Regions from separate parts of the Nonomuraea marmarensis genome, predicted to be linked through region 1. Evidence: riboswitches for the same ligand, from Rfam matches in the RefSeq annotation. Region 1 holds a riboswitch; the other holds the start of a gene.
What was found. Region 1 has a riboswitch for glycine ahead of gcvP (aminomethyl-transferring glycine dehydrogenase). Riboswitches for the same ligand answer to the same signal wherever they lie in the genome.
Positions count from the first base shown of each region.

Region 1 (10,162 bases):
GCCGTCGAGGACTACACCCAGGAACTGCTGCGCCACGTCGTGGTGAGCGACGTCAGGGACATGAAGGTCGTCGTGGACTGCGCGGGAGGCACCTCCTCGCTGGTGCTGCCCACGCTGCTCGGCCGCGTCGGCGTCGAGGTGCTCACCGTCAACGCCCGGCTCGACGACATCTCGCCCACCGAGACGCTCGCGGAGCGCCGCCGCGACCTGCAACGCCTGTCCGAGCTGGTCAGCTCGTCGCGGGCGGCGTTCGGCGTGCGGTTCGACCCGCTCGGGGAGCGCATCGCCCTGGTGGACGAGAAGGGCCAGCTCATCAACGAGGAACGCGCCCTGCTCGTCGTGCTCGACCTCGTGGCCGCCGAACGCAGGGGTGGCCAGGTCGCCCTCCCCGTCACCACGACCAGGGTCGCCGAGCAGGTCTGCCGCTTCCACGGCGTACAGGTGCAGTGGACCTCCACCGCGCTCGACGCCCTCACCTCGGCCGCCGCGGGCCCCGACATGATCTTCGCGGCGGACGGGCGCGGCGGCTTCGTCGTCCCGGAGTTCAGCCCCGCCATCGACGGGCTGGCCGCGTTCATGCGGCTGCTGGGCCTGGTCGCCCGCACCCGCCTGTCGCTCAGTCAGATCGACGCCAGGATCCCCGAGGTGAAGCTGCTCAAGCGCACCGTGCCCACGCCGTGGGCGGCCAAGGGCGCCGTCATGCGCTCGGTCATCGAGGCGGCCGAGGCCGAGCCCGAGGGCCACCGCGTCGACACCACCGACGGGGTGCGCGTGGCGCGCGAGGACGGGAGCTGGGTGCTGGTCCTGCCCGCGGCCGCCGAGCCCGTCACCGACCTGTGGGCCGAGGCCTCCGACGTGGACGGCGCCCAGGCCTTGATCGAACGCTGGGCCCGCATCGTGGAACAGGCCGCAAGCTGATCAACGGTCACGGAGTGTCACCGAAAAAGGCTTTGGTGATGATGTGCCCAGAGAGTGCCGCAAGATCGTAATGTAGAAACGCGCGGCGGCATGGACCACGGGGCGGGGGCGGCGGTAACTTTGTCTGCGTCCAAACCAAAGTCCAGCGCCCCGCCTTGACCTTTGCCGCTGATCAGCGTAAGTTGCGGCATTCGCAAACTTGAAAAAGCGAAGCGAGGCGCGCCCCAGAGCACCGTCGCCGCGTCTTCGCGGTAGGAGGCCGAGCCGATCGATGCCGAGCGTCTACTGCACGCAGTGCGGGCACGCCAACCCCGAGGATGCCCGTTTCTGTTCCCGCTGTGGGTCACCGCTGACCAGACCCGAGGTCTCCGGGGACACCACATCGACGATCTCCGTCGCGGGAATCGAGGCGTACGAGGCTGAGACAGGCGACATGCTCCTGGCCGAGCGGGCGCTCGTCGAGCAGCTGCCGCCCGGCGCGGCGTTGCTCACCGTGACCAGGGGGCCCAACCAGGGGAGTCGCTTCCGGCTCGACAAGGACCTGACCACGACCGGGCGCCACCCGGAGAGCGACATCTTCCTCGACGACATCACGGTCTCCCGCCGCCACGTCGAGTTCTACCGCCACCGCGGCGGCCAGTTCTCCGTGCGCGACGTGGGCAGCCTCAACGGCACCTATGTCAACAGGGAGCGGATCGAGGAGGTCCCCCTGCATTCCGGAGACGAGGTGCAGATCGGCAAGTTCCGCCTCGTCTTCCTGATGCGAGTCAACGCCGGCGCATGAGCGAGCGAAGCGAGCGACCGGTAGACACAGCCGCGTGTGCGCTCAGGTGGCCGGCGAAGGCGGCCGGATGAGCGCACAGGCGGCACGCTCGCATATGAGCATCGGGGAGGTGCTCGCGCTGCTCCAGGGCGAGTTCCCCGATGTGACGATCTCCAAGATCCGGTTCTTGGAGGGCGAGGGGCTGATCGAGCCCGAGCGCAGCCCCTCCGGCTACCGCAAGTTCACCCATCTGCACGTGGAGCAGTTGCGTTTCATCCTCACCGAGCAGCGTGACCATTATCTGCCGCTGCGGGTGATCAAGGACAGGATGGCGGAGAGCTTCGGCCGCCCGCGCGCCGTGCAGCAGAAGCAGGAGGTCAGGCTCAGCCGGGCCGAGCTGCTCGAGGCCGCGGGGATCGACGAGGAGACGCTCGACGAGCTAGAGGACTACGGCCTGCTCGCCGCGGTGGCCCGGCGCTACGACGAGGAGGCGCTCAACGTGGCGCGCAGCGTCGGCGCCCTGGCCCGCTTCGGCCTGCACGCCCGCCATCTGCGCGCGGTCAAGGCGGCGGCCGAACGCGAGTGCGGCCTGGTCGAGCAGACCGTCGCCCCCATACTCAAACGGCGCGCCCCCGGCGCCATCGGCGAGGCCGACGAGGTCGCCAGGGAGATTTCCACCCTCCTGCTCGACCTGCACGCATCCCTTGTGCGTACGGGCGTCCGGTCCGTCCTGGGGCGCTGAGACCGTAGCGAGCTGGGAGGGGAGGGCACATTCCAGGCCCGCTGGGTGTTACGTTGAAATGCAGAAGCCAGTCAGCAGAAGCGACGACCAAATAGCTGTGCCGGGTGACCGGTCAGGAATACGGAGCAGCCCGTGTTGCAGATGGAGGTCGTGGGCGTTCGTGTAGAAATGCCCACAAATCAGCCGATCGTCTTGCTCAAGGAGGCACACGGGGAGCGGTTCCTGCCGATATGGATTGGCATGACCGAGGCGACGGCCATCGCGCTGGCCCAGGCTGAGGAGCCGCCGCCGCGACCGCTCACCCACGACCTCTTCCGAGACGTGCTGAGCGCCCTGGGCGTCGGCCTGCGGGCGGTCAACATCGTCGCCCTGCGCGATGGCATCTTCTTCGCCGACCTGGTCTTCTCCAATGGGGTGGAGGTGAGCGCGCGGCCCTCCGACTCGATCGCGCTCGCCCTGCGCACCGGGGCGCGCATCTTCGCCAGCGAGGAGGTCGTCCAGGAGGCCGGGGTGATCATCCCGGACGACCAGGAGGACGAGGTGGAGAAGTTCAGGGAGTTCCTTGACACGATCACTCCCGAAGACTTCGGCAGGGCGGGGTAGGTATTTCGGTGCATTTACGCTTCACGACGCGCCGAGCCGGATCGTTGACTGGGCATGGTCACGGTCCTACGGTGCAAGTGAAACCCGTGGTCGCCCTTTACGAACCCCCAGATCAGGCCGCGGGATGAGAGAAAGCCGGAGGTCCGCGTGGCGGTCAGCAGCGGCGAGGGAAAGACGGCCGGCCAGGAAGATCCGGTGCGGCGTGAGAGCGCGCGGCAGCGTGCCGGGGAGCAGGGTCTGCTCTTCGACGAGCAGCCGGCGGCGCTGCCGGGCGACATCGGATACCGCGGGCCGACGGCCTGTGCGGCGGCCGGCATCACCTACAGGCAGCTCGACTACTGGGCGCGCACCGGCCTCGTGGAGCCCACGATAAGAGCCGCGCAGGGCTCGGGCTCCCAGCGGCTCTACAGCTTCCGCGACATCCTGGTGCTCAAAGTCGTCAAGCGGCTCCTCGACACCGGGGTGTCGCTGCAGCAGATCCGCACCGCCGTGCAGCATCTGCGTGACCGCGGGGTGGCCGACCTCGCGCAGATCACGCTCATGAGCGACGGCGTCAGCGTCTACGAGTGCACCTCGGCCGACGAGGTGATCGACCTGCTCCAGGGCGGCCAGGGCGTGTTCGGCATCGCGCTCGGCCGGGTCTGGCGCGAGGTCGAGGGCTCACTCGCGGAGCTGCCGGGGGAAAGAGCGGCGGTCGAGGACACCGTCCCGGCCGACCACCCCGCTGACGAGCTAGCCCGGCGGCGACGAGCGCGCCGCATAGTCTAGTAATCTAGGACAGCAAGGCTGACGACCCCGTGCGGGAGAGTCTCCGGACCCCAGGTCCCGGAGCGCCGAAGGAGCAACCCTCCCCGGAATCTCTCAGGCATCCTGTACCGCTCGGGCGAGGCAACTCTGGAAAGCAGGCGCGCCCGCCAGGTGTGCCTCACCGACGGTGCAAGCCCCTGTCCCGGGGTGAAGCTCTCAGGTCGCGATGAGCTCGCGCTGACAGAGGGGGAGATCCGGCACTCGTCCGCGCCCTGGCGCCGGTCTCCATAGCCTCGGGAGGCATCTCCATGACCGATCTGTCCGTTCCGCCGTTCTCCTCCAGGCATATCGGGCCATCGGCGTCCGAGCAGCAGCGCATGCTGGAGGCCGTGGGCTTCGAGTCCGTGGCGGACCTGGTGGCCGTGGCCGTTCCCGAGGCCATCAGGGCCAAGGACCGGCTCAAGCTGCCCGCCGCCGCAGGCGAGGCCGAGGCCATCGCCGAGCTGCGCGCCCTCGCCGGGCGCAACCGGGTGCTCACCTCGATGATCGGGCTGGGCTACCACGACACCGTCACGCCCGCCGTCATCCGCCGCAGCCTGCTGGAGAACCCGGGCTGGTACACCGCCTACACCCCGTACCAGCCGGAGATCTCGCAGGGCCGCCTCGAGGCGCTGCTGAACTTCCAGACGGTCGTCTCCGACCTGACGGGCCTGCCCGTCGCGGGCGCGTCCCTGCTCGACGAGGCGACGGCCGCCGCCGAGGCGATGACGCTGGCCCGGCGCGCGGGCAAGTCCAAGAGCAGTGTGTTCGTGGTCGACGCCGACACCCTGCCGCAGACCAAGGCCGTGCTCGCCACCCGGGCCGAGCCGCTCGGGATCACGCTGGTGGAGGACTCCCTGGGGGGCGGGCTGCCCGAGTGCTTCGGCGTGCTCGTCCAGTACCCGGGCGCTTCCGGGCGGCTGCGCGACTTCCGTGCCGTGGCCGCCGCCGCGCACGAGGCGGGCGCGCTCGTCGTGGCCGCCGCCGACCTGCTGGCCCTGACCCTCGTGGCCGCTCCTGGCGAGCTGGGGGCCGACATCGCGATCGGGTCCTCGCAGCGGTTCGGGGTGCCGTTCGGGTTCGGCGGGCCGCACGCCGCGTACATGTCCGTACGCGAGGGGTTGCAGCGGCAGCTCCCCGGACGCCTGGTGGGCGTGTCGGTGGACGCCGACGGCGACCCCGCCTACCGGCTGGCCTTGCAGACCCGCGAGCAGCACATCCGCCGCGAGAAGGCCACCAGCAACATCTGCACCGCCCAGGTCCTGCTCGCCGTCATCGCCGGCATGTACGCCGTCTACCACGGCCCCGAGGGGCTGCGCGGGATCGCCCACCGGGTGCACCGGCACGCCGTGGCCCTCGCGGGCGGGCTGCGCGAGGCGGGGCTCGAGGTCGTGCACCGCGAGTTCTTCGACACCGTGCTCGTACGCGTGCCCGGCCGGGCCGCCTCCGTGGTCGCCGCCGCCGTCGAGCAGGGCGTCAACCTGTGGCAGGTCGACAATGACCACGTGTCGATCTCGTGCGACGAGAAGACCGGGGCCGCCGAGGTGACCAAGGTGTGGGCCGCGTTCGGCGTCGACGGCACAGGCGACGGCACAGACGTGGGCCTGGACGCCGACGCGCTGCCCGCCGCGCTGCTGCGCGAGTCGGCGTACCTGACGCACCCGGTCTTCCACAGCCACCATTCCGAGACCGCGATGCTGCGTTACCTGCGCAAGCTGCAGGACAAGGACATCGCGCTCGACCGTTCGATGATCCCGCTCGGCTCCTGCACGATGAAGCTCAACGCGACCACCGAGATGGAGCCGATCAGCTGGCCCGAGTTCGCCGCGATCCACCCGTACGCGCCCGCCGACCAGGCCGAGGGCTACCTGGAGCTGATCGGCACGCTGGAGGGCTGGCTGGCCGAGGTGACCGGTTACGACGCCGTCTCGATCCAGCCGAACGCGGGCTCGCAGGGCGAGTTCGCCGGGCTGCTGGCCATCCGCGCCTACCACCGCGCCAACGGCGAGAGCGGGCGCGACGTCTGCCTCATCCCGTCCTCCGCCCACGGCACGAACGCGGCCAGCGCCGTCATGGCCGGCATGCGGGTCGTGGTCGTGGCCTGCGACTCCGACGGCAACGTGGACCTGGCCGACCTCGACGCCAAGATCGACAAGCACCGTGACGCGCTGGCCGCGATCATGGTGACGTACCCGTCGACGCACGGCGTCTACGAGGAGACGATCATCGAGGTGTGCGCCAAGGTGCACGACGCGGGCGGCCAGGTCTACGTGGACGGGGCCAACCTGAACGCGCTGGTCGGGCTGGCCAAGCCGGGCGAGTTCGGGGCCGACGTGTCCCACCTCAACCTGCACAAGACGTTCTGCATCCCGCACGGGGGCGGCGGCCCCGGCGTCGGCCCGGTGGCGGTGCGCGGCCACCTGGCGGCCTATCTGCCCGGGCACCCGCTGCACAACGGCACGCCGGTCGGGCCCGTCTCGGCGGCGCCCTACGGGTCCGCGGGGATCCTGCCGATCTCGTGGGCGTACATCAGGATGATGGGCTCCGACGGGCTCACCGCCGCCACCGAGCAGGCCATCCTGTCGGCGAACTACCTGGCGCGGCGGCTCGCCCCGCACTTCCCCGTGCTCTACACAGGGCGGGGCGGGCTGGTGGCGCACGAGTGCATCGTGGACCTGCGGCAGATCACCAAGGAGACCGGCGTCACCGTGGACGACGTGGCCAAGCGGCTCATCGACTACGGCTTCCACGCACCCACCATGTCGTTCCCCGTGGCGGGCACGTTGATGATCGAGCCGACCGAGAGCGAAGACCTCGGGGAGCTCGACCGGTTCGTGGACGCGATGGTCGCCATCCGAGGGGAGATCTCCAAGGTGGCGTCCGGGGACTACGACAGGACGGACAACCCGCTGCGGAACGCGCCGCACACGGCCGAGTCGGTCACCGCGGACGAGTGGCGGCACCCGTACTCGCGGTCCGAGGCGGCCTATCCGCTGCCGTCGTTGCGTGACGGGAAATACTGGGTGCCGGTGCGGCGCATCGACCAGGCCTACGGGGACCGCAACCTGGTGTGCTCGTGCCCGCCGCTGGAGGCCTACGAGGATTAGTTCGCTCTGCGGGCGTGTGTCCTCGTCGCTTCGCGTACGAGGACTGACCCCTGGCGGGGGCGCTGAGCCGCGCGGAGTAGCGTGGGATCATCGAGTGGGTCATCGGGGAGGCCGGTGATGCGCGGTGGCGTGCTGGGCGACCTCGTCAAGGGCCAGGTGTGCCTGTTCGCCGGGCTGAGCGTGTGCTTGGTCATCATGCCCGGTTGCCTGTCGTTCAACTGCGGGATGAGCGATTTCGGGGTGCACTGGGGCACGGCGGTGCCGTACGCGTTCGGGTTCCTCGGCGCGGCCCTCTTCACCAGGAGAGGGCTGCGGGCGGCGGCGCCCCTGTTGCCCGCGCCGCGGTTCGTGCGGGTGGCGGGGGACTCGTTCGCGTTGCTGCTGGTCGGGATCCTGCTGACGCCCTACACCTTGGCCGACGCCGTGCATTGGGTTCACAGGTCGTTCGGGGCGGCGTTGTTCCTGTACGAGATGGTGCTGGCGGTGCGGCTGCTGGCGTGGGGGTTCGGCGGGTTGTTGTCGGTCGTCGTCCAGGTGGTGGGCGGGGTGACGTCCGGCGTCTCCGTCGTGCTGGCGGAGGGGCCGCTGGTGGTGGGGCAGGCGGTGTTCCAGCTCGCGTTCGGGGTGACCATCATCAGGATGGCGCGGCTACTGCCCCGCCAGGGGCCCGAACCGGGCGAAACGAGCACCGGCCAGTCCTTCAGCGTCAACTGAGCAGACATGATCGCCCGAAGTCGTTAGGCTCGGTGCGACCGTCGCCACAAGGAGCTCCCTTGACGTTCTCAGAGCTGGAGACCCCGCCCCTCGACGCCGCCCGCCGCCTGGCCGAACGCGGTGACCTCGACGGCGCCGCCGCCATCCTCAGCGAGCTCGCCGCCGATCCGGAAGGACCCGACAGGGCTCAGGCCGCCGTCGGGCTCGCCGTGGTGCTGGAGGAGCGCGGCGACGTCGAAGCGGCTCGGGCCGCCGCCAGGACCGCGCTGGCCACCGGGCACCCCGAATACGCCGCCCAGGCCGCCTGCCATCTGGCGCAGGGCTTCGAGCGGGAGGGGCGGGCCGAGCAGGCCAGGGCCGCCTGGCAGGCCGTGCTGGGGGTCGGCACGCCCGCGTACGTGCCGCTGGCCCATCTCGCGCTGGCCCGGCTGGCCATGGAAGCGGAGGATCCGGACGGGGCAGCCAAGGAGCTGCGGGCCGCCATGGCGGCCGGAGACGACCGGCTCGGGGCGCACGCCGCGCAGGAGCTGGCCGGCCTCCTGCTGGAGCACGGGGAGCCCGGGGAGGCGGCCGGGGTCCTCATGGACGCGCTGGAGTTCGCTCCGGGCGAGGAGGTGCCGGGGCTGCGGATCCAGCTCGGGATCGCGCATCTGGAGCTGGCCTGCGCGGAGTTCGCCGAGACGGTGGAGGCCGGGGCCGATCCCCAGACGAGCGCCCTGGCCATCGAACTGCTGGCCCGCACGCTACCGCTGCGCGGGCGGCTGGACGACGCGGACCGGGTGTGGTCGTACGGGCTGGAGCACGAGGACGAGACCCTGGCCGCCGAGGTCCGCCTCCGCTACCACCGCGACACCTGACGGAGCGCCCTCCCCCTGAGGGACCGCGGCCCTGCTGCCGGGCATGCGTGATGGCGGAGGTGCTCCCGTCGCCTCCGCCCGGCCCGCGCGTCAGCCGCGGCGCATGATGGCCGCGGCGGCGGCGACGTTGATGACCACGATCGCCAGCCACGTGATCGTCAGCCCCACCAGCCCCGCGTTGCCCGCCGCGATGGCCGTCAGCGGGATGCCGATGCCCATCGAGCCCAGCGCGATGGGGATCATCGCCGCGCCCGGGGTCTGCCTCTTGTGCGGAGGGGCGCCCCGGTAGTCCGGCCCGTGGTCCAGTTCGGCGCGGACGCGGGCGGTGATCGTGGCGTCGAGGCGTTCGACGAACGACTCGACGAGCGCGGCTTCGTAATCCGGACCGAGATCACGGCGGGCGTCGATCGTGGCCTGCAGGTCATCCCGGATGCGATTGTCTGGCATAACGGTAATCATCCACCGTGTCCGCCGCGCCGTCATCAGACCTGAGGGCTAAGGTGCGCTCCTCCCCAGGTACGGTGCTGGCATGGAGGTGATGACCCCGCGAGGGCCCGCGCTGGTCGAGGTCGACGAGGTCGATGATCCCCGGCTGCTGCTGGTGCTGACCCACGGGTCGGCCGGGGGAGTGGACGCGCCGGATCTGCTGGCCGTACGCGATGCCGCGCTCGGTGTGGGGGCGAGCGTGGCCAGGGTGACGCAGGCGTTCAGGGTGGCGGGAGCGCGGGCGCCGGGCTCGGCGGTCCGGCAGGACGAGGCGTGGGAGATCGTCCTTGGCGAGCTGCGCGCTCGGTGGCCGGGGCTGCCCGTCGTGCAGGGCGGGCGGAGCAACGGGGCGCGGGTCGCCTGCCGTACGGCCAAGGCGGTCGGTGCGGCGGCGGTGGTGGCGCTGGCGTTTCCGCTGCACCCGCCGGGTAAGCCGGAACGTTCCAGGGCCGACGAGCTACGCGGCGCCGGGGTGGACGTGCTGGTCGTCAACGGGGACCGCGATCCGTTCGGCGTCCCCGACGCCGCCGATGCGGCGCGCCTGGTGGTGCTGCCGGGGGAGGGACACGACCTCAAAAAGGACCCCGCCCGGGTGGGCGAGGTCGTGGCGGAGTGGCTGATCCACTACGCCTAAGGTGCTCACCGGGTCGCGCGTCAGGCGGCGCCGACCAGCGGGTCGGGCCGGTGCGGGGCGATGACGGTGCCGCTGGGAAGGAGCTCCCCGGTGTCCTCGAACAGGACGACGCCGTTGCAGAGCAGGCTCCACCCCTGCTCGGGGTGGGTGGCGAGGGTCCGTGCCGCCTCGCGGTCAGGCGCCTCGGCATCCGGACAGGCCGGGTCGTGCGGGCACATCGGCGTGCCTCCGATATCTCGTGGGATGCTCCCGTTTGGAGGGGCGGGAGCTTGCTCGGGTGTTGTTGTTCTGGCAAGTGTGCGACGTATGTCACATGTTCCGACATAGTCCGTTTGGACTGTTACAGGAGGATCCCCAGGTCGTGTGACCTTCGACACAGCGTGCCTTATGCAGGATAACCGGCCAAGCGCGACACGCGCACTACGTTTGCAATCCCTTGAGCAGAGCGTCGAGTCCGCGCTCGAAGTCCACATCGGCTCTTTCGTCACGCCTGACCCACTCGTCAACTTCTGGATCGGCCCACCCAGATTGCTGGACCTCGACGGCCACGCT
Region 1 covers NZ_JBICRM010000020.1:52,198-62,359, forward strand. The annotation lists gene ACFLIM_RS29300 (sugar phosphate nucleotidyltransferase) at 1-918, shown strand, start outside; gene ACFLIM_RS29305 (FHA domain-containing protein) at 1,190-1,702, shown strand; gene ftsR (transcriptional regulator FtsR) at 1,770-2,423, shown strand; gene ACFLIM_RS29315 (bifunctional nuclease family protein) at 2,556-3,026, shown strand; gene ACFLIM_RS29320 (MerR family transcriptional regulator) at 3,174-3,794, shown strand; glycine riboswitch at 3,817-3,914, shown strand; glycine riboswitch at 3,915-4,027, shown strand; gene gcvP (aminomethyl-transferring glycine dehydrogenase) at 4,082-6,919, shown strand; gene ACFLIM_RS29330 (hypothetical protein) at 7,037-7,633, shown strand; gene ACFLIM_RS29335 (tetratricopeptide repeat protein) at 7,693-8,490, shown strand; gene ACFLIM_RS29340 (hypothetical protein) at 8,581-8,937, opposite strand; gene ACFLIM_RS29345 (alpha/beta hydrolase family protein) at 9,020-9,610, shown strand; gene ACFLIM_RS29350 (DUF5999 family protein) at 9,631-9,828, opposite strand; gene ACFLIM_RS29355 (TetR/AcrR family transcriptional regulator C-terminal domain-containing protein) at 10,031-10,162, opposite strand, start outside.

Region 2 (10,162 bases), on a different contig from region 1:
CACGGTCATGGCGGGCATGAACGACGTGATCCGGCCGGGCTTCGAGCCCGCCGCGGTGGCGGCGGTGCTGGAGGACATGTACGCGGCCCTGACCGCCACGGGGGTGCATGTGGTCACCGTGACCTTCCCCGACATCGGCGCGATCGCGCCGCTGGCCCGCCGGTTCCGGCCCAGGGTGCTCGACCTCAACGCCCGCATCAGAGACGCCGCCGCGCGCCATGGGATCACGCTGATCGACACGTACCCGCTGGGGTACATCACCGACGCCAGGATGTGGAGCAGCGACCGGCTGCACGCCAGCCCCGCAGGCCACGCCAGGTTCGCCGACGCCGTGGCGCACGCACTCGGCCTGCCGGGCAGCGACGGCACCTGGATGACGCCGCTCCCGGCGCTGCCCGCGCCGCCCGCCTGGCGGGCGGCGGCGACAGAGGTGCGGTGGCTGGCCACGTTCGCGGGGCCGTGGATCGGCCGCCGCCTGCGCGGCCGCTCCTCGGGCGACGGCCGCACCGCCAAGCGCCCGCTGCTCACACCGGTGACCGGCGACGATCAGTCGTCGACAGACGGAGCTTGACGTTGGACAGATCGAACTCCGTCATCCCGGCCAGATGCATCGAAGGAAGTGCCATGCCTCAAGTGTGCCGACGGCTACGCCGTGTGGAAGGCAGATCATGGCGCCCGGACAGGAATTCCTGGAAGGCGATCTTGGCCCGGATCACCGGGCGCCGCCACCGCTCCTCGCGGTGAACGGCCCGGGCCAACTTGCGCGGTGAGCGCGTGGCGAAGAACCAGTGGGCCCACGGAGAGCCGGGACGCGCCAGGCGTATCGCGCCGACCAGCAACATCGGCGGGACGAACAGGCCCGCCATCCCCGTCCAGATCTTGCCCTTGAGCAGCGTGACGACGGCCAGCACCAGGTTGGCCACGATCAGTGCGGCGGGGTCGATCAGGGTTCCGTAGTCCCAGGTGAGGGGGCGCAGGCCGATGAGGAGCAGGCCGGTGACGGCGACCGCGATGAAGACCGCGTCCACCGAGGTGCGCCCCTCCTCCTCCCAGTAGACGTCGTGCAGGTGCAGGATCAGCGCGAACTCGTCCAGCACCAGCGCAGACCCGATCCCGAACACGCAGGCCGCGGCGGCGGCCCCGGCCTGCGAATCGGACGTGACGAGGCCGGTGACGCCGCCGACCAGCATCAGCACCACGCCGAACACGACGTGGTGGATGTGCATCTCACCCACGTTGAGGTTGCGGAACCAGCCGACCTTCGCCCTGATCAGGCGGACATTGATGCGGGTGGCGATGAACGCCACGATGAGCGCGACGAAGTAACAGAACAGCGGCAGCCGTCCCGTGGCGACAATGCTTTGCTGGAACCAGTTCCCCATGACCTGAATCCGATGGTACGAGCCGTCTGCACCGTCCAGGTCACTTGCCGTGAACTGGGTGCTGCGCGCGGTCGGCCCCGTCTACCAGTTCCGCCACGAGCGGCTGCGCGCCCACCTGTCAGGACAGGAACGCTCGTAACAGGGCGGCCGTGCCCTCCAGGTGCTCGGTCACCGCCCGCCGGGCCGCGTCCGGGTCCCCGGAGAGGATGGCGTCCACGATAGCCCGGTGCTGTACGGCGGCGTGATCCAGGTTGACCTGGAGCATCGGGATGGCGTTCAGCAGGTCGCTGACCCGCGAGCGGGCGTCCGCGCACGTCGTGGCCAGCAGCGTCGAGCCGGTCAGCTCGGCGATGGACAGGTGGAAGGCCGTGTCGAGGCGGCGGTAGTCGTCGAGGCCGGCCTCGTTCAGGTCCGACAGCCTGCGCACCAGCACGGCCCGCTGCTCCTGCGTGAGGCCGGACGCGGCCAGCACCTGGGCCGCCCCGCACTCCACCGCCAGCCGGAACGTGAGGGCGTCGGACAGCTCGGCCATGCCCATCTCCGCCACGGCCTGGCGCAGGTCGCCGGCGTCCGGCTTGGGCGGGACGTAGGTGACGAAGGCGCCGCCGTAGCGGCCGCGGCGTACGTCGAGGTAGCCCGCGTCCGACAGCGCGCGGATCGCCTCGCGCAGGGTGACCCGGCTGATGCCGAGCTGGACCGCGAGCTCGCGCTCCGGAGGGAGCTTGCCGCCCGGCGCGACCACGCCCAGCTTGATCGCCTGGAGCAGCCGTTCCACGGTCTCCTCGAAGGCGTTACCGGCCCTCACCGGGCGCAACACCGTCATCAAACGCGCCGACTCGTCCAACGTGTCCTCAGGTCTTGACAAGCGATCCCGCCATACACATCAATGGTCTGAGACTAGCCCAATTAACGGGAAAGCGCGTCAGACCAGAATCGGAGCGGCGTAGCGTGAGCGAGAGCACCGGGTTCCTTACCGTCAGCGAGCTGCGCGACGACGTGGCGTTCGGGCGCATCGACACCGTGCTCCTCGCGATCGCCGACATGCAGGGCAGGTTGCAGGGCAAGAGGCTGTCCGCGCGCTATTTTCTCGAAGAGGTGCTGCACCACGGCTCGGAGGGGTGTAATTACCTGCTCGCGGTGGACGTGGACATGAACACGGTCTCCGGGTACGCGATGTCGTCCTGGGACCGCGGCTACGGCGACTTCGTGATGAAACCGGACCTGACGACGCTGCGCAGGGTGCCGTGGCAGGAGGGGACCGCGATGCTGATGGCGGACCTGGCCTGGGAGGGCGGCGACGACGTGACCGCCTCGCCCCGCCAGATCCTGCGCCGGCAACTCGCCCGGCTGGCCGAGCGGGGCCTGGCCGCGTACGTGGGGACCGAGCTGGAGTTCTGCGTCTACGAGGACAGTTACGAGGACGCATGGAAGCGCGCCTATCGGGATATGTCGCCGGCCAACCTCTATAACGTTGACTACTCGCTGCTCGGCACCGCCCGCATCGAACCCCTCCTGAGGCGGATAAGGCGGGACATGGAGGGCGCGGGCATGTACGTCGAGTCCGCCAAGGGCGAATGCAACCTGGGCCAGCACGAGATCGCCTTCCGCTACGACGAGGCGCTCAGGACCTGCGACAACCACACCATCTACAAGAACGGCGCCAAGGAGATCGCCGCCCAGGAGGGCAAGTCGATCACCTTCATGGCCAAGCCGAACCAGCGCGAGGGCAACTCCTGCCACATCCACATCTCGCTCCAGAGCCTCGAAGGGGACCCGGTCATGGCGGGCGAGGGGCCGTACGGACTCTCGCCGCTCGGGGCCCGCTTCATCGCCGGGCAGCTCGCCTGCATGCGCGAGCTCACCCTCCTGTACGCCCCCAACATCAACTCCTACAAGCGCTACGTCCCCGGCAGCTTCGCCCCCACGGCCGTCAAGTGGGGCGTCGACAACCGCACGTGCTCGCTCAGGCTCGTCGGCCACGGCCGGTCGCTGCGCATCGAGAACCGGGTGCCCGGCGGCGACGTCAACCCGTACCTCGCGGTGTCCGCGTTGATCGCGGCCGGGCTGCACGGCATCGACAACGAGCTGCCGCTGGAGGACGAGTACGACGGCAACGCCTACGACTCCGGCGCCGAGACCGTGCCGCACACGCTGCGGGACGCCCTGGCGCTGTTCGAGGGGTCGAAGCTGGCCCGCGAGACGTTCGGCAAGGACGTGGTCGAGCATTACGCGAACAACGCGCGGGTGGAACTGGCCGCGTTCGACGCGGCGGTGACGGATTGGGAGCTGTTCCGTGGTTTCGAGCGGATGTGAAGATGAAGATCGTTAATCCGGCGACGGAAGACGTCATAGCCGACGTCGAGATGGCCGACGCGGCCGAGGTCGACCGGGCGGTGGAGCGGGCCGCGAAGGCTTACCGGGGCTGGCGCGAGGTGTCGCCCGGCGACCGGGCGCGGCTGCTGCGCAGGTTCGCGGACCTGGTGGGCGAGCACGGCGACGAGCTGGCGGCGCTGGAGCTGGCCAACGCCGGGCACCCGATCGGCAGCGCCCGCTGGGAGGCCGGCACCGTACGCGACGTGCTCAACTTCTACGCCGGCGCCCCGGAACGCAACCACGGCAAGCAGATCCCGGTGCGCGGCGGTGTGGACATCACGTTCCAGGAGCCCCTGGGCGTCGTGGGCGTCATCGTGCCGTGGAACTTTCCGATGCTGATCATGTCGTGGGGCGTGGCGCCCGCGCTGGCGGCCGGCAACACGTTGATCGTCAAGCCGGCCGAATGGACTCCGCTGACCGCGCTGAGGCTGGCCGAGCTGGCCCTGGCGGCGGGCCTCCCCGAGGGGGTGCTCCAGGTGCTGCCTGGGGTAGGGGAGGTCGCGGGGGCCCGGCTGGTCGAGCATCCGGACGTGGCCAAGATCGTGTTCACCGGCTCGACCGAGGTCGGCAAGGAGATCGCCGCCAAGGCGGCGCGGCAGGTCAAGCGCGTCACGCTGGAACTAGGCGGCAAATCCGCAAATATCATCTTTGCGGACTCAGACCTGGAAAAGGCGGCAAAAACTGCGCCTTATGCCGTTTTCGACAACGCGGGGCAGGACTGCTGCGCCCGGTCCAGGATTCTCGTCCAGGCCGCCGCGTACGACGAGTTCATGGCCCTGCTCGCCCCCGCCGTACAGAACGTCGTGGTCGGCGACCCGCGCGACGAGAGCACCGAGATGGGCCCGCTGATCAGCGCCGAGCACCTCGACCGGGTGCGCGGCTTCGTCCACGGCACCCCCTACCTGCAGGGATCCTGCCCGCAGGGCAAGGGCTACTGGTTCCCGCCGACCGTGCTGACCCCGGACGTCACGGACCGGACGTTCACCGAGGAGATCTTCGGCCCGGTGGTGTCGGTGGTCCGGTTCGAGGACGAGGCGGAGGCCGTGCGGATCGCCAACGACACCCCCTACGGCCTCAGCGGCTCCATCTGGACCCGCGACGTCGGGCGGGCGCTGCGCGTGGCCAGGGCGGTCGAGTCGGGCGCCCTGTCGGTGAACTCGCACTCCTCCGTCCGCTACTGGACCCCGTTCGGCGGCTTCAAGCAGTCCGGCCTCGGCAGGGAGCTCGGCCCGGACGCCCTGGCGGCGTTCACCGAGACCAAGAACGTCTTCATCTCATCGGAGTAGTTACATGCAGCGTTTGCAGGACCGCGTAGCCGTCATCACCGGCGCGGGCAGCGGCATCGGACTGGCCACGGCCCGCCGGTTCGCCGACGAGGGCGCCAAGGTGGTGTGCGTGGACGTCGACGAGGAGGCCGGCGCCAAGGCCGCGGGCGAGGTCGGCGGGATCTTCGTCAGGGCCGACGTGACCAGCGAGGACGACGTCGTCAGGATGTTCGGGACGGCGTTCGAGACCTATGGCGGCGTGGACATCGCGTTCAACAACGCCGGCATCTCGCCGCCCGACGACGACTCGATCCTGGAGACCGGCATCGACGCCTGGCGCCGCGTCCAGGAGGTGAACCTGACCAGCGTCTACCTGTGCTGCAAACACGCCATCCCGTACATGCGGCGCCAGGGCAAGGGCTCGATCATCAACACGGCGTCGTTCGTGGCGGTGATGGGCTCGGCCACGTCGCAGATCTCGTACACGGCGTCCAAGGGCGGCGTGCTGGCGATGTCGCGCGAGCTGGGCGTGCAGTTCGCCAGGGAGGGCATCAGGGTGAACGCGCTGTGCCCGGGCCCGGTGAACACGCCACTGCTGCAGGAGCTGTTCGCCAAGGACCCGGAACGGGCGCAGCGGCGGCTGGTGCACATTCCGGTGGGCCGCTTCGCCGAGGCCTCCGAGATCGCGGCCGCGGTGGCGTTCCTGGCCAGCGACGACGCGTCGTTCATCACGGGCAGCGAGTTCCTGGTGGACGGCGGCATCTCCGGCGCCTACGTCACCCCGCTCTAGGAGGCACAACGTCGTGCGGCGTCCCGTCATCGGCATCACGTCCTACGTCGAGCCCGCGAAGTTCACGGTGTGGGAGCTGCGCGTCGCGCTGCTCCCGTACATGTACGTGGAACAGGTCGTACGCGCCGGCGGCCAGCCCGTCGTGCTGCCCCCGGCCGGCGATCCCGCGCAGGTCGTCAGCCGCCTGGACGGCCTCATCCTGGCCGGGGGCGGCGACATCGACCCGGCGAGGTACGGCGAGCCGCCGCACGACCGCACCGGCTATATCCGGAAATTTCGGGATGAGGCAGAGTTTGCCCTATTGACCGAGGCCCTCGACGCGGGCCTGCCGTTCCTCGGCATCTGCCGCGGCCTCCAGGTCCTGAACGTCGCCCTCGGCGGCACCCTCCACCAGCACCTCCCCGACGTGGTCGGGCACGCGGGGCACTCCCCCGAGCCCGGCCGCTTCGGTCCCCTCCCGATCATCGCCAAGCCCGGCACCCGCCTGGCCAAGGCCCTGGGCACGGACCCGGTGACGGTCCCGCACTACCACCACCAGGCCATCGACCGCCTCGCCCCGGGCCTCACGGCCACCGCCACCGCCGACGACGGCACGATCGAGGCGGTGGAGCCGGACTCGGGTGCCTTCACGATGGCGGTGCAGTGGCACCCGGAGGCGGCCGAGGACTGTGCCCTCTTCGAGGCCCTCGTGGCGGCCTGCTGAGGACGAACGGCACGCACGGCTCGGCCAGCGGCGCCGGTCACCGGACCGGCTCGACCAGCGGGCACTCAACCGGCCGACTCGACCAGGCGTACCCTCAGCCGACCGGCTTGAGCATGCCGTCGAGCGCGATGGCCCCCCCGCCGTACTTCTCGTCCAGCCTGCGGCGCAGGTCGTCGGTGGCCAGCCAGACCACCGCGTTCACCCGGTTCGCGATCTCGTCGGGCGACGTCGAGACCATGCCGCCGGCCAGCTCGGCCTCGATCGCCCGCTGGATCCGGTGCAGCTCGGTCTCGGTGCGCTGGGCGCCGGTCAGGCACAGCGCACCGCCCCACACCTCCCGGATCCACGCCTCCCGGCCCGACAGGTCGCCGGTGAACCTCAGGTTGAGCACGTAACGCCGCGCATCGAGTTCCTCCTCCTTGGCCGGGTCGGGCTGCGGCCCGAGCCGGTCGATCCACGTGCCGGCGAACTCCTCGGCCGTCCTGGCCCGCTCCATCGCCTCCTTCATGGTCCGCTCCGTCGTCTTCGCGGGATCGATCGGCCGCCAGCCGCCCTCGGGCTCGGGACACGGGCTCGCGAACCTGTCCTCGGCCTCCGGATCCGCCCGGGCGGGCTCGCCCGGCGGCTCCGTCAGGGTCAGCCGGGCGCCGTCCCAGGTGCCGACCACCCGGTACGACCCCCACTTCACGCCCCTCACCGACTCATGCGCCACCTTGCTCCAGTCCCAACCCACGACGTCGGGGCCGCCACACTGCGGCGGGAGCGACTGGGCGACCATCGAGCACAGCTGGGGGCCATGCCCGCCACCTTCGAGCACCGTCAGGCTGGCCTGGTACCGAGGCGGCGCGGCGGCCTCCTGGGCTCCGCAGGACGCGAGGGTCAGGGCGGCGACCAGACCGAGAGCCGCTGTTCGCCGATTCATACCCCTTGGACGTCACCGTCCCCGAGGCGGTTCACAAGAGATCAGAACGCGACAACACCCCCATCACGGCACTAGGCTTGACGGACATCACCGGCGAAACCGTGCGGGAGAGCACCCTGACAGCCGGTCAGGGTCCCTGAAGGAGCAAGCCCTCCCCGCAAACCTCTCAAGGCAAAGGACCGCGCGGCCGAGGTGACCTCTGGAAAGCAGGCCTGCGGGGCCTCGCCGAAGGTGAAAGTCCGGCAAAACTCGGGCGAAGCTCTCAGGCATCGATGACAGAGGGGGAGGATGCTGGCATCCAATCCTGTCCTGAGGTGCGACAAATGTCCCGACCTACACCGCTACGAGACGTTCACGAGAGCCTCGGCGCCACGCTCACCGACTTCGCGGGGTGGCTCATGCCCCTCCGGTACGGGAGCGAGTCCGCGGAGCACAAGGCCGTTCGCGAGGCGGCCGGGTTGTTCGACCTCTCGCACATGGGTGAGATCTTCCTGACCGGGCCGCAGGCCGGACAGGCGCTCGACTACGCGCTGGTCGGCCACCTGTCGGCACTCACGCCCGGGCGGGCCAGGTACACCATGATCGTGAACGAGCGCGGCGGGGTGCTCGACGACCTCATCGTCTACCGGCTCGGGGACGAGGAGTTCATGGTCGTGGCAAACGCCTCAAACTACGAAAAAGTCGCGGATGAGCTGAAAAATCGTGCTAAAGCGTATGACGTGGTGGTCGAGGATCGGTCGGACCAGTACGCGCTGATCGCCGTACAGGGGCCTCGCTCCCAGGAGATCCTCGCCACGCTCACCGACGCCGACCTCGACGGGCTCAAGTACTACGCGGGCCTGCCGGGGCTGGTCGACGGCCGGCAGGCGCTCATCGCACGTACCGGCTACACCGGGGAGGACGGGTTCGAGCTGTTCGTCGCCAACCAGGACGCGGTGCCGCTGTGGCACGCGCTCATGGCGGCGGGCGAGCCGCACGGACTCAAGCCCGCCGGCCTGTCCAGCCGCGACACGCTCAGGCTGGAGGCGGGCATGCCGCTGTACGGCAACGAGCTCAGCGTCGAGCTGACCCCGTTCGACGCGGGACTGGGCAGGGTGGTGAAATTCGACAAGCCGGGCGACTTCGTCGGCAGGTCGGCGCTCGAGGCGGTCAAAGACGACCCGCCCCGGCGCCGGCTCGTCGGCCTGGTCGCGCGGACCCGCCGGGTGCCGCGCCACGGTTACCCGGTCACCAAAGACGGCGCCGTCGTCGGCGAGGTCACCAGCGGTGCGCCCTCCCAGACTCTGGGCAGGCCCATCGCGATGGCCTACGTGGACACCGGCGCCGATGCAGGCCTGGCTGTGGACATCCGGGGCAGCCATGAACCTATGGACCTGGTAGAGCTGCCCTTTTACAGGAGGAACAAGTGAGCAAGATCCCTGACGACCTGAGCTACACCAAGGAGCACGAGTGGGTGGCCGGACTCGACGACGGCCTGACCGTGACCGTGGGCATCACGGCCTTCGCCGCCGACTCCCTTGGTGACGTCGTCTACGTGCAGCTCCCCGAGGTCGGTTCGACTGTCGAAGCGGGCGACTCCATCGGCGAGGTGGAGTCGACCAAGTCGGTGAGCGACATCTACACGCCGGTCGGCGGCGAGGTCGTCGAGGTGAACCAGGCCGTCGTGGACGACCCTGGCCTGGCCAACAGCGACCCGTACGGCGAGGGCTGGATGTTCAGGGTGCGTACGGAAGGCGCGGCCGAGGACCTGCTCACCGCCGAGGAGTACACGGCGCTCACCTCAGGCGAGTCCTGACCCATCCGCCGGGGCCCCATCCGGGCCCCGGCCTTTCATGAAGGGCGCACATCAATGGCGATCAGCGTCTTCGATCTCTTCAAGATAGGCATCGGCCCGTCGAGCTCCCACACGGGAGGCCCGATGGCGGCCGCGCACAAGTTCGCCCGCGGGCTGCACGAGGACGGCCTCCTGCCGCGCGTGGCCCGCGTCGAGGCGATCCTGTACGGCTCGCTCGGCCTGACCGGCAAGGGCCACGGCAGCGACAAGGCGGTCCTGCTCGGCCTGTCCGGCGAGAAGCCCGAGCTGGTCGACGTGGACTCCGTCGAAGGCCGCGTAGCCGAGATGCGTACCTCAGGCAAGATCAAACTGTACGGTACGCACGAGATCCCCTTCGTCGTGGGCCAGGACCTCGTCTTCGAACGCAAGATCTCCCTCCCCGAGCACCCGAACGGCATGCGCTTCACCGCGTACTCCGCCGACGGCTCGGAGCTCAGGCAGAAGGTCTACTTCTCGGTCGGCGGCGGCTTCGTCGTGGACGAGAACGCCACCGGCGCCGACCGCATCAAGCCGGACGACACCGTCCTCCCCTACCCCTTCACCACCGGGGAGGAGCTGCTCAAGCACTGCTCGAACACGGGCCTGTCGATCTCCGCCCTCATGCTGGAGAACGAGAAGGCGTTCGGCCGCACCGAGGCGGAGATCCGCGCGGGGATCCTGCACCTCTGGCAGGTCATGTCCGAATGCGTGCGCCGCGGCATCTCCAAGGAAGGCGTCCTGCCCGGCGGCCTCAAGGTCAAGCGCCGCGCCAACCAGCTGCACCGCCGCCTGCAGTCGGAGCCGGCGGAGAAGGACCCGCTGCAGGCGATGGACTGGGTGACGTTGTTCGCGCTGGCGGTCAACGAGGAGAACGCCGCGGGCGGCCGCATCGTCACCGCCCCCACCAACGGCGC
Region 2 covers NZ_JBICRM010000003.1:384,196-394,357, reverse strand. The annotation lists gene ACFLIM_RS07325 (SGNH/GDSL hydrolase family protein) at 1-571, shown strand, start outside; gene ACFLIM_RS07320 (hypothetical protein) at 630-1,382, opposite strand; gene ACFLIM_RS07315 (FadR/GntR family transcriptional regulator) at 1,501-2,205, opposite strand; gene ACFLIM_RS07310 (glutamine synthetase family protein) at 2,331-3,695, shown strand; gene ACFLIM_RS07305 (aldehyde dehydrogenase family protein) at 3,698-5,041, shown strand; gene ACFLIM_RS07300 (3-oxoacyl-ACP reductase) at 5,046-5,810, shown strand; gene ACFLIM_RS07295 (gamma-glutamyl-gamma-aminobutyrate hydrolase family protein) at 5,824-6,513, shown strand; gene ACFLIM_RS07290 (hypothetical protein) at 6,608-7,435, opposite strand; glycine riboswitch at 7,530-7,627, shown strand; glycine riboswitch at 7,628-7,724, shown strand; gene gcvT (glycine cleavage system aminomethyltransferase GcvT) at 7,759-8,844, shown strand; gene gcvH (glycine cleavage system protein GcvH) at 8,841-9,230, shown strand; gene ACFLIM_RS07275 (L-serine ammonia-lyase) at 9,285-10,162, shown strand, end outside.
Region 2: it holds a riboswitch for glycine, as region 1 does, so the genes downstream of both, gcvT (glycine cleavage system aminomethyltransferase GcvT) here and gcvP (aminomethyl-transferring glycine dehydrogenase) in region 1, are expected to answer to the same signal.